DNA from 2 places in the Streptomyces sp. NPDC006012 genome. Region 2 is predicted to be linked to the other one. Evidence: riboswitches for the same ligand, from Rfam matches in the RefSeq annotation. Region 2 holds a riboswitch; the other holds the start of a gene.
What was found. A riboswitch is a leader RNA that binds a small molecule or an ion and turns the genes downstream of it on or off. The one in region 2 is predicted to bind cyclic di-AMP.
Positions count from the first base shown of each region.

Region 1: linked by a shared signal. The riboswitch ahead of ACFYPJ_RS08500 (NlpC/P60 family protein) and the one ahead of ACFYPJ_RS26375 (transglycosylase family protein) in region 2 are both predicted to bind cyclic di-AMP.

Region 1 is NZ_JBIAIE010000003.1:343,037-348,822, forward strand. Features, by position in the region: gene ACFYPJ_RS08490 (tellurite resistance/C4-dicarboxylate transporter family protein) at 1-255, opposite strand, end outside; gene ACFYPJ_RS08495 (DUF2231 domain-containing protein) at 554-1,069, opposite strand; gene ACFYPJ_RS08500 (NlpC/P60 family protein) at 1,380-2,564, opposite strand; cyclic di-AMP (ydaO/yuaA leader) riboswitch at 2,573-2,745, opposite strand; gene ACFYPJ_RS08505 (ATP-dependent DNA helicase) at 3,207-5,786, shown strand, end outside.
Region 2 is NZ_JBIAIE010000018.1:176-5,961, reverse strand. Features, by position in the region: gene ACFYPJ_RS26390 (hypothetical protein) at 1-1,786, shown strand, start outside; gene ACFYPJ_RS26385 (cytochrome P450) at 1,783-3,063, shown strand; gene ACFYPJ_RS26380 (transglycosylase family protein) at 3,258-4,361, shown strand; cyclic di-AMP (ydaO/yuaA leader) riboswitch at 4,544-4,711, shown strand; gene ACFYPJ_RS26375 (transglycosylase family protein) at 4,716-5,414, shown strand.

The DNA of each region.
Region 1 (5,786 bases), on a different contig from region 2:
CGCGGCCACCGCGGTGAGCGCCCCGGGGGTCTTCGCCTCGGCCAGCCACCGTTCCCGGTCGCGCAGCAGGCCGGCGACGAAGTCGGCGGCGAGCGCCAGCCAGGCGACGCAGCCCAGCGCGAGCGCGATCAGTGACAGGACCTCGTAGCCGGTCAGCCGCAGAGCCACCGAGACGATGCCGGTCGCCATCACGGCGGCGCCGGCCGCCGGCGGTCGCTGCGCCCACCAGGCGCGGAGGGGGGAGGTGCCGGGCATGCGCCCGATGCTAGGGAGTTCCGGGCGGGTCGGCGGCGTGGCACGCGTGCGTACGCCCCAAAAACGCGCGGGTGCGGGACACGACGCCTTCACGCGCGCGTGGCGCTCATGAACCGATAACCCTCATGTACGGGTAGCACACGATGCACGGGAGGTACGAGGGGCACACGTTGCACGGGTGGCACGGGTGGCACGGAGGTACGAGGGGCATGAGGGGCATGAGGGGCATGAGGGGCACGCGATGCTAGCGGGCGCAGGCGGCTCGGCGCGGACGGATCCGCGCCGAATCCGCGCCGAATCAGGGCTGGTCTTTCGACCCGGTCGCCGTCTTGGAGTAGGCGTCGTGCCAGGCAGCCTTCGCTCCGGAGTCGCCGATCCGGTAGACGTCCACCACCGCTCCCACCGCGACGGCCAGCGAGAGCACCCCCACGACGATCCGCACCGGCAGGGCGGACCAGCGCAGGCCGCGGCCCTCGCCCGGCTCCCCGGCCGGCGCGGAACGCCCCGCCCACCACACGACCGCGGCCAGCACGAACAGCCCGACGGCCCACGGCAGCAGCCCGTCACCCAGCTCGGTGTGCCGCCGCACCAGGGCGTCGCTCTCCACGTGCCGTTCCAGCCACTCGCCCGCCTGCGTCGTCAATGGCACGCTGACCAGGGCGAGGAGCGCCAGCAGTGGCAGCAGCGGCCCCAACCTTCGGGCGGCGCGCGGCCACACTGCCGCCGCCACCAGGGCCAGTGCCGCGAGAGGTACCAGCACGACGACTACGTGGACCAGCAGGACATGGGCGGGCAGGCCGTTGATCAGGGTCATCGAGGCGCTCCTGAGCGGGATAGGGGGCGCCAGCGTGGCACGGGAAACTCTCAGCTTCTTCTCAACACCGCCCCCGGCCGCAGCCCCCGCTCCCAGCTCCCGGCTCAGTCCGGTGCGGGCCCACACGGGACCGGGCCGGTGCCGACCGGCGCCGGACAGGCGTGACGCGGACCCACACGGGACCAGGCCGTGCCGGCAGGCGCGGGATCAGCATGACCCGAGCCCCCGCGAGGTCAGCATGACTGGGGCCCGCACGGGATCACCATGATGTGGGCCCGCGCGGATCGGTTCGACGCGGGCCCGCGCGGCGTCAGGCCGGTCGCACCACGCTGTGGATGATCGAATCGCCGCCGTAGTAGATCGACTCCTCGCGGACGTAGGCGCCCGGCTTCGGGGCGTGGATCATCATCCCGTTGCCGATGTATATGCCTACGTGGCTGATGTCGTCGTAGAAGAAGACCAGGTCACCGGGTTGGGCATCGGCGACGGAGACCGTGGTGCCGGCGTCGACCTGGCTGTAGGTGGTGCGCGGCAGGCTGACGCCCGCGGCCTTCCAGGCGGCCTGGGTGAGCCCCGAGCAGTCGTAGGAGCCCGGACCGGTGGCACCCCAGACGTACGGCTTGCCGATCTGCGCGCGGGCGAAGTCGATCGCCTTCTGGGCCTTGGTGGCGTACGAGGAGCCACCCGACGAGGACGACGAGGACGACGAGGAAGAGGAGGAAGAGGAGGAGGACGACGACGAGGACGATGACGAGTCCGTGGTCGACGACGATTCCTTCTTCTGCTGTGCCGCCTGCTGCTTGGCCAGCTCCGCCGCCTTCCGCGCGGCCTCCTCCTGCCGGCGCTTCTCGATCTCGGCGAGCCGCTTCTTCTCCTCCGCCGTCAGCTTGGTCAGCAGCTCGCGCGCGGTGGAGAGCTTCGTCTGGACGGTGGCTTTGGCGGTCTTGAGTTCGTCCTGCGACTTTGTGAGCGTTTCGAGGCTTTTCGTGGCCTCCCGCCGCTTCTTCATCGTCGCTGACTGCTCGGTGACGTAGTCGTCGACCACGGTCTTCTGGCGGGCGGTCAGCCGGTCCATCAGCTGGGTCTGGTCGAAGTAGTCCTGCGGGTTGTCGGCGAGCAGGAGCGAGGTGGAGTCGGGGACGGAGGCTCCGGTGCGGTACTGCGCGGCGGCGAACGAGCCGAGTTCGTCACGGGCCTTGTTGAGCCGGTCCGTGCGGCGGGCGACGTCGTCCAGGAGGGTGTCGACGCGCTTGCGCTGTTCGCCGGTCTGCTCCTTGGCCGCGTTGTAGTGCTCGGTTGCCGATTCGGCCTGCCGGTACAGGTCGTCGACCTTCTTCTGCACCTCCTCCACGCTCGGCTTGTCGCCGTCGGAGGGGGTGGCGACGGCCGACTGGGAGAGCAGGGCTACGGAGGCGAGGGCGGCGGTGGCGAGGGCGGGGGTGCGTATGCCTGCTACGCGCGTACCCGCGGAGCGCGGCTTGCGGTGCGACGCCAAGAGAGGCGACTCCTTCCGTGTTCCGCCTACCGAGTTAGCTGTCGGGTTCGGGCGGGTGGTTCGGAAGGTTTGCCCTACGGCCGTTCCCCGGAGAGGGGTTGGGCCGATTCACCCCAAGGTCGGTGTGGGTCCCCGGCTCCCGCGTGCCACGGGGACACGCCGGACTCGGCGGAGGCCGCACGGCCCGGCGAGGCTCGCCGGTGGGGGTCGTACGGCCTGCCCGGCACGCTAGCCAACTCGTGTGGCCCCTGTGAAGGTTGGTGGGTGATATGCCCGATACATTTTCGTGACCCGGCGGTGAGTTTCCTCCAGGGTGACCAGGTGGTTCCGGTCGGTGAGCGGATTGGGCGCGGATGTGACTGTTTGGTTCTCGGTCCGGGATCGCGGCCGGGCGGAACGGTCACGCTTTTGGGGCGACCTGGGGTGAACCGCGGTCGGCCCTGGGTGACGTCGTGGGATCGGCCCGCGATCGTCCCGGGGGCCGGTCCGGGCCGGTCCGGGCCAGTCCGGGCCGGGACCGGACCTGGGGGCGGCGGGACGGCGGGACGGCGGAGCGGCAGCGGCGAAGTTCTGCGAGCGGCACCGGTCATGTTCTCGGGTCGGCGGCGGGTTGTCAGTGGGGCGCCCTAGACTCGGAGAGCGATGAGCAGCCTCTTTGACGACAGCTTCCTGGCGGACCTCCAGGCCCCCCGCGGGCCGGAGGAGGAGCCCCCGCCGCCCGCGGACGAGCACGCTCCGGAGCAGGTTCCGGACGATCTGTTCGGCGGGAAGTTCGACGTGCCCCCGGACCCGGACGCCTACTACGGGGACGGCGCCCCCCGGCCGGTCATCGACCCGGCCGCACTCCTGCACGGGCTGAACGACAACCAGCGCGCCGCCGTCGTGCACTCCGGCTCCCCGCTGCTCATCGTGGCCGGCGCCGGCTCCGGCAAGACCCGTGTGCTGACGCACCGCATCGCCCACCTGCTGGCGGAGCGCAAGGTGCATCCCGGGCAGATCCTCGCGATCACCTTCACCAACAAGGCCGCGGGCGAGATGAAGGAGCGCGTGGAACAACTCGTCGGCCCGCGCGCGAACGCGATGTGGGTGATGACCTTCCACAGCGCGTGCGTGCGCATCCTGCGCCGCGAGAGCAAGCGCCTCGGCTTCACCTCGTCCTTCTCGATCTACGACGCCGCCGACTCCAAGCGCCTGATGGCCCTGGTCTGCCGCGACCTGGACCTCGACCCGAAGCGCTTCCCGCCGAAGGCATTCAGCGCCAAGATCAGCAACCTGAAGAACGAACTGATCGACGAGGAGGACTACGCCGCCGAGGTGGCCGGGGGCGCCTCCCAGCCGGAGTCCGGGGGGAGCTTCGAGAAGACCCTCGCCCAGGCGTACGCTCTCTACCAGTCGCGGCTGCGCGAGGCCAACGCCCTCGATTTCGACGACCTGATCATGACGACGGTCAACCTGCTGCGCGCGTTCCCGGACGTCGCCGAGCACTACCGGCGCCGCTTCCGCCACGTCCTCGTGGACGAGTACCAGGACACCAACCACGCTCAGTACGCACTCGTGCGCGAACTCGTCGGGACCGCCGAGCGCCCGGTGGACGTGCCCGAGCAGGAGCACGACCTGCCGCCCGCCGAACTGTGCGTGGTGGGTGACGCCGACCAGTCGATCTACGCCTTCCGCGGTGCGACCATCCGCAACATCCTCCAGTTCGAGGAGGACTACCCGGACGCGACGACGATCCTCCTGGAGCAGAACTACCGCTCCACGCAGACGATCCTGTCCGCCGCCAACGCCGTCATCGAGCGCAACGAGTCCCGCCGCCCCAAGAACCTGTGGACCAACGCGGGCGCGGGCGCCACCATCACCGGGTATGTCGCGGACACCGAACACGACGAGGCGCAGTTCGTCGCCGACGAGATAGACCGGCTGACCGACGCGGGCGAGGCCAAGTCCGGCGACGTCGCCGTCTTCTACCGCACCAACGCCCAGTCCCGTGTCTTCGAAGAGGTCTTCATCCGCGTCGGCCTGCCCTACAAGGTCGTCGGCGGCGTCCGCTTCTACGAACGCAAGGAGGTCCGGGACGTCCTCGCCTACCTGCGGGTGCTGGCCAACCCGGAGGACTCCGTCCCGCTGCGCCGCATCCTGAACGTGCCCAAGCGCGGCATCGGCGACCGCGCCGAGGCGATGGTCGACGCGCTCGCCCAGCGCGAGAAGATCAGCTTCTCGCAGGCGCTGCGCCGGGTGGACGAGGCGTACGGCATGGCCGCGCGGTCGACCAACGCCATCAAGCGGTTCAACGTGCTGATGGAGGAGCTGCGGACGATCGTCGAGTCAGGAGCGGGACCGGCGACCGTCCTGGAAGCGGTGCTCGAACGCACGGGCTACCTCGCCGAGTTGCAGAACTCGACCGACCCCCAGGACGAGACCCGGATCGAGAACCTTCAGGAACTCGCCTCCGTGGCCCTGGAGTTCGAACAGGAGCGTGGCGGAGGTGCGACCGCCGAAGGGGTAGCGGGCGCGACGACCGAGGGGACAGCGGGCACTGCGGTCGAGGGGGCAGCGGGCCCGGCGGCCCCGGGCGGCACGCTCGCCGATTTCCTGGAACAGGTCGCGCTGGTCGCCGACTCCGACCAGATCCCGGACGGGGAGGAGGGCGACGGCGTCATCACCCTGATGACCCTGCACACCGCCAAGGGTCTGGAGTTCCCGGTGGTCTTCCTGACCGGCATGGAGGACGGCGTCTTCCCGCACATGCGCGCCCTCGGCCAGACCAAGGAACTGGAGGAGGAACGGCGCCTGGCGTACGTCGGCATCACGCGCGCGCGCGAGCGGCTGTACCTCACCCGGTCGACGATGCGCAGCGCCTGGGGCCAGCCGTCGTACAACCCGCCCTCACGTTTCCTGGAAGAGATTCCCGGCGCCCATGTGGAGTGGAAGCGGACGGGAGCCCCGGCACCTGTCTCCTCCGGGCCCGCGTCCGGTGTCGTGTCCTCGCTGTCCTCGTCCCGTTCCCGTTCGTCCGGGGCGGGCGCGTCCGGGTTCGCCACGCGCAGGGCGTCGGAGAAACCGGTGGTGTCCCTGGCCGTCGGCGACCGGGTCACACACGACCAGTTCGGACTCGGCACGGTCGTCGCGGTGGCGGGCACGGGCGACAAGGCCCAGGCGACGATCGACTTCGGCGACGCAAAGCCCAAGCGACTGCTGCTGCGGTACGCGCCGGTGGAGAAG
Region 2 (5,786 bases):
TGCCCACTCCGACACGGCCGACGGCTCACCCACCCGCCTCGCTTCCGCCGACGCCCGCGCCCCGACGCTACTCGTGGACACCCGTGCCCCGGCCCCACCAGCGGACGCCCCCGTACCTTTGCCGCTCGTGGACTCCCCTGTACCGGCCCCACACACGGACACCCCCGCACCGGCTTCGCCCATCCACCATCCCGCGCCCGCATCCGCTGCGCCCGCCCGCGCCCCCTTGCCCGCACCGGCATCACCTGTCAGCGCCCCCGCGTCGGCACCGGCACCACTCGTCCACGACCCCACACCACAGGCGCCCGCCAGCGTCCCCGCGCCCCACACCCCCGCACCGGAGGCCCCCGCCCAGGATCACGGGTCGGCGAGGTCCGCCGATCACCTCGACTTCCGTGACGCCACCTTCCACGCCCAGGTGGTCGGCGTGCAGTACCTCACCTACCCGGTCGCGCCCGGGCCCGCGACCGGGCTGTGGGGCCCCGTGGACGAGGCCGACCCGGTGTGGTTCGGGGTGCGGCCGACCCGGCTCGTGCCCGGGCTGCCGGAGGTGCCGCCGTACGTCCCCCGGGACTGCGACGCGGAGCTGCGGGGCCTGCTGGGGCGGGGCGGACTGGTGGTGGTCCTGGGCGAACCGTGCGCCGGGAAGTCCTACACCGCGTGGAACGCCGTACGGTCGCTCGCGGAGGAGGGCTACCTGCTGTACGCCCCCGATCCGCACGACGACCTTCGCCGGCTGCCCGGCGAGCTGAAGGACAGTCCGGGCAAGCGGGTCCTCTGGCTCGACGAACTCAGTGACCACCTCGGCCCGGGCGGACTGGACCGGCGGCTGTTGCAGCGCTTCACCGGCCGCGGTGTGGTGGTGCTCGGCACGATGTCCGCGCGGGAGTACTACCGGCGGCGTTCCGGCACCGGCCCGGCTGAGAGCGTGCTGGCGCTGGCCCGCACGGTCGAACTGGCCCGGGAATGGAGCGAGTCGGAGCTTGAGCGGCTGGCCGGGCACACCGACGACCCGCGCGCGTACCCGGCCTACATGTGGAGCGGGCGGGAGGGTGCCGCCTCCTACTTCGCGATCGGGCACCTGCTGTACGACGAGTGGCAGCGCCTCGGCACGCAGACCGAGCATCCGCGCGGGCGGCTGCTGGTGCGGGCGGCCGTCGACCTGGCGCGGTGCGGCGTCACGGAGGCCGTGCCGGTGGAGCTGCTGCTGCGGGCGGCGGCCTGCTATCCGGCCCACGGCGCGGAGCGGGAGGCCCTCGAAACCGGGCTGGCCTGGGCCACGGCGCCGATGTTCGGGATTTCCGGGCTGCTCGTGGCGGGGGAGAAGACCGGCACGTGGCGGGCGTACGGGGCGCTCGTCGCTGAGGCGCTGCGGTCGGGCGGCCTGCCGCCCGTTCCGGACGACGTGTGGTGGACGCTGCTCGGGGACCGGGAGGTCGACCGCGCGGCCGTACTGGACGGGGCCCGGGCCGCGCTGCGACCGCGGGTGGACGGGGGCGACATCCCGGTCATCATGCGGTTCGCGTCGCTGACCGAGGGGACGGAGCGGGAGGACTGGTACCGCAGGGCCGCGGACCTCGGGCACCAGCCGGCGGTCCTCCAACTGGCGACGCTGCTGCTGCGCCGTGGCGACGACGGGCAGGCGATCCCGTACCTGGAGGCGGCTGCGCGACGCGGTGCGGTGGAGGCAGCCCGGCAGCTCGCCGTGATCTACGAGGTCCGCGCCCGGTACTGGTGGGACCGGAGCCGTTCCCACGTGCCCGCGCCCGATACCGTCGAAGAGTGACCGACCAGCCCCTCCCCCCGGCCTCAGCCCCCGCCGCGCCCTCCCTCTTCACCTGGGAGTTCGCCGCGGACCCCTACCCGGCGTACGCCTGGCTGCGCGAGCACGCCCCCGTGCACCGGACGGAACTGCCCAGCGGGGTCGAGGCATGGCTGATCACGCGTTACGCGGACGCGAAGCAGGCGCTGGCCGATCCGCGGCTGTCGAAGAATCCGGCACATCACGACGAGCCCGAGCACGCCAAGGGCAAGACCGGGATCCCGGGGGAGCGCAAGGCCGAGCTGATGACGCATCTGCTCAACATCGACCCGCCGGACCACACCCGGCTGCGCCGGCTGGTCAGCAAGGCGTTCACGCCGCGGCGGGTCGCCGAGTTCGCACCGCGGGTGCAGCAGCTCAGCGATCAGCTCATCGACCGGTTCGCGGCCAGCGGCTCGGCCGACCTCATCCATGAGTTCGCCTTCCCGCTGCCCATCTACGCCATCTGCGACCTGCTCGGCGTTCCGCGTGAGGACCAGGACGACTTCCGGGACTGGGCGGGGATGATGATCCGGCACGGGGGAGGGCCCCGGGGCGGGGTGGCCCGGTCGGTGAAGAAGATGCGCGGCTACCTGGCCGAGCTGATCCACCGCAAGCGCGCCGCGCTGCCCGCCGAGCCCGCGCCCGGCGAGGACCTCATCTCCGGCCTCATCCGCGCCTCGGACCAGGGCGAGCACCTCACGGAGAACGAGGCGGCGGCGATGGCCTTCATCCTGCTGTTCGCCGGGTTCGAGACGACCGTCAACCTCATCGGCAACGGCACCTACGCGCTGCTCACCCACGCCGGGCAGCGCGACCGGCTGCAGAACTCCCTCGCGGCCGGGGACCGGGCGCTGCTGGCGAGCGGGATCGAGGAGCTGCTGCGTTACGACGGTCCGGTGGAGCTCGCCACCTGGCGGTTCGCCACCGAGCCGGTCCACATCGGCGGGCAGCGGATCGCGGCCGGCGACCCCGTCCTGGTCGTTCTGGCCGCCGCGGACCGGGACCCGGAGCGGTTCGCCGATCCGGACGTGCTCGATCTCGGCCGGCGTGACAACCAACACCTCGGCTACGGGCACGGAATCCACTACTGCCTCGGCGCCCCGCTCGCCCGGCTGGAGGGCCAATCCGCGCTCGCCACCCTCCTCACCCGCCTCCCCGATCTGCGACTTGCGGCGGATCCGGCCGATCTGCGGTGGCGAGGCGGGCTCATCATGCGCGGATTGCGCACTTTGCCGGTGGAGTTCACCCCTGTCCGGTGATCGACCGGACTGCGAAATGCCGTACGCCCTTGCCGGAAAGGGAAAATGACAGCGTTTCACGGCTGTGATCTTCATGTGATCCGTGCGGCATTAACTTGTGACAAGGGATCGTATGCCTATACGTTCACCCCTCGGTGCGGTAGTCCGGCACGATCCACCGCACCGGTCAGTGCCGTCGCGCGAAAGGCTTCCGCATGCTCACCGGGAACGGTCGTCACCGTCGCCCCCGCCAGGCTCCGGCCCTCGTCGTCGCGGCCGGAGTGACCGGCTCCGCGATTGCCATCCCGCTCCTCGCCGCCACCGCCGCGAGTGCGGCCGACGGCACCACCTGGGACCGGGTGGCCGAGTGCGAGAGCGGCGGCTCATGGAGCGCCAGCACGGGCAACGCGTACTACGGCGGACTGCAGATCTCGCAGCAGGACTGGGACAAGTACGGCGGTGACAAGTACGCGGCCACCCCGGACCAGGCCAGCCGCCAGCAGCAGATCGCGGTCGCCGAGAAGATCCTCGCCGACCAGGGGACGACCCCCTGGGCCACCTGCGCCCTGCTCTCCGGGCTCTCCGCCAAGTCGGGCCATGTCGGGGTCGACACCGGCGTCACGGGTGGCTCCTCGACCGGCCAGAAGAATTCCCCGGAGAATTCGGAGGATGGGGAGGATTCGGACGAGTCGGGTTCGAAGGGTTCGGCGAACGGTTCTGGTTCATCTGGTTCATCTGGTTCGTCCGGATTGACCGGCTCGCTTGGCTTGTCCGACTCGCCGCCGTCGTCCGACACCTCCTCGGATTCCACTTCGGGCTCCCTCCTCGGTGGTTCGCCGTCCGGCTCTCCGTCGCCGAGCGCGAGCGCGAGTCCGGGTGTGGGCCATGGCGCGACGGGCGGGCCTGCAAAATCCGGCAAGTCCGACAAGTCGGCATCGCCTGACTCCAGTGCTTCGCCGGGAATCGGTGGTTCATCCACGGAATCCCCCGGTTCGGCCGATGAGGACAACTCCTGGCGGACCGGCGGCTCCTGGAGCCTGGTCGACACCGGTTCCCTGGACGGCGGCGGCCGTCACCGGGGTGGCAGTGCGGATGAAAGCGGGACAAGCGGGACGGGTGGCCGAGGGGCTGCGCCGTCCGGCAAGCACGCCTACACCGTCCGGGCCGGCGACACCCTCGGCTCCATCGCCGACTCGCTTGGCGTGGACGGCGGCTGGCACGCGCTGTACGCCGCCAACAAGAAGGCCATCGGTTCCGACCCGGATCACATCACCCCCGGTCAGACCCTGAAGGCCGCGGCTGAAGGGCACGCCGGATAGCGGGAGTTGGCATCCCGCTTCGGGCTTAATGTCCGCTTTGGTGAAAGTGTGGGATGAGTCTCAGAAGCCTTGATCGTCTTTGAAATTCCGCGGATCGCGTGTCTACGGTCATGACCGCTCGCCACCGCGGGCCCCGGCTGCCGCAACGCCGAATCCTGCCAGCGGCCGTACGGGAACAGCCGTCGCGTCAAGCGCCGTAGGCAGGAGCGGGGGACCCAAGGTAGGTGCCGCTGCGGTCGGTTGACCGAAGCGGCTAGGGGTGAAGCCGTGCCTCCACGCGGAGGTGCGGCCGGGCAACTCAACCGGCCCGAACCCGACAGCTCACCTCGCAGGCGTCGGTGAGGGGATCGATCCATGCTGTTCTCCAGCAAGGGCAAGCACCGTCGCCCGTCCAAGGCCACCCGTGTCGTCGCGCTCGCCGGTGTCACCGGTGCCGCCGTCGCCGTCCCGCTGATGGCCGTCGGCAACGCCTCCGCCGCCACCGCCTCCGAGTGGGACGCCGTCGCCCGGTGCGAGTCCGGCGGCAACTGGTCCATCAACACCGGCAACAGCTACTACGGCGGCCTGCAGTTCTCCGCCTCCACCTGGGCCGCCTACGGCGGCACGCAGTACGCGGCTTCCGCCGACAAGGCCACCAAGGCGCAGCAGATATCGGTCGCCGAGAAGGTCCTCGCGAGCCAGGGCAAGGGCGCCTGGCCGGTCTGCGGCACGGGCCTGTCCGGCAGCCCCTACTCCGGTGGCGGCTCCAGCGGTTCGGGTTCCGGCTCCAGCGGTTCCGGTTCGACCGGCTCCACCTCCAGCCGTGCCACCGAGCAGCAGGCCGCCTCCCGCTCCGCCGACCGCCCGGCCGCGAGCAGGACCGTCACCACCCCGACGGGCAAGAAGGTCAAGAAGGGCGACGGCGAGTACAAGGTCGTCAAGGGCGACACCCTCAGCTCGATCGCCGAGAAGCACCACGTCGCCGGCGGCTGGCAGAAGCTGTTCGAGCTGAACAAGGACATCGTCGAGAACGCCGACCTCATCTACCCGGGTCAGCAGTTCCACCTGAAGTGACCCCGGCAACCGCCTCGGGCGCAGGCCCCGGCCGCCGGCTCCGCGAGCGGCGGCCCGGGGTCCGCTCCTGAAGCGCTCCCCGGCCGGCCGGTGACCCCGCCGGTCCGGCCGCCGGTCAGCGAGACAGCCGGTCCGCTCCGGAAGCACTCCCCTCCGCCGGTCAGCAACGCGGCCGGTCCGCTTCTGATGCACTCCCCGGCCGCTCGGTGACCCCGCCGATCCGCTCCTGAAGCACTCCTATCAGACCGCTCCAGAACCGTCCCGGTGGTTGCTTCTGACTCCGGTGGTTGCCTTCTGGCTCCGGTGGTTGTTCCTGGCTCCGGTGGTTGCACTTGTCCCAGGCGCTCGCACTTGTCCCAGGCGCTCGCACCT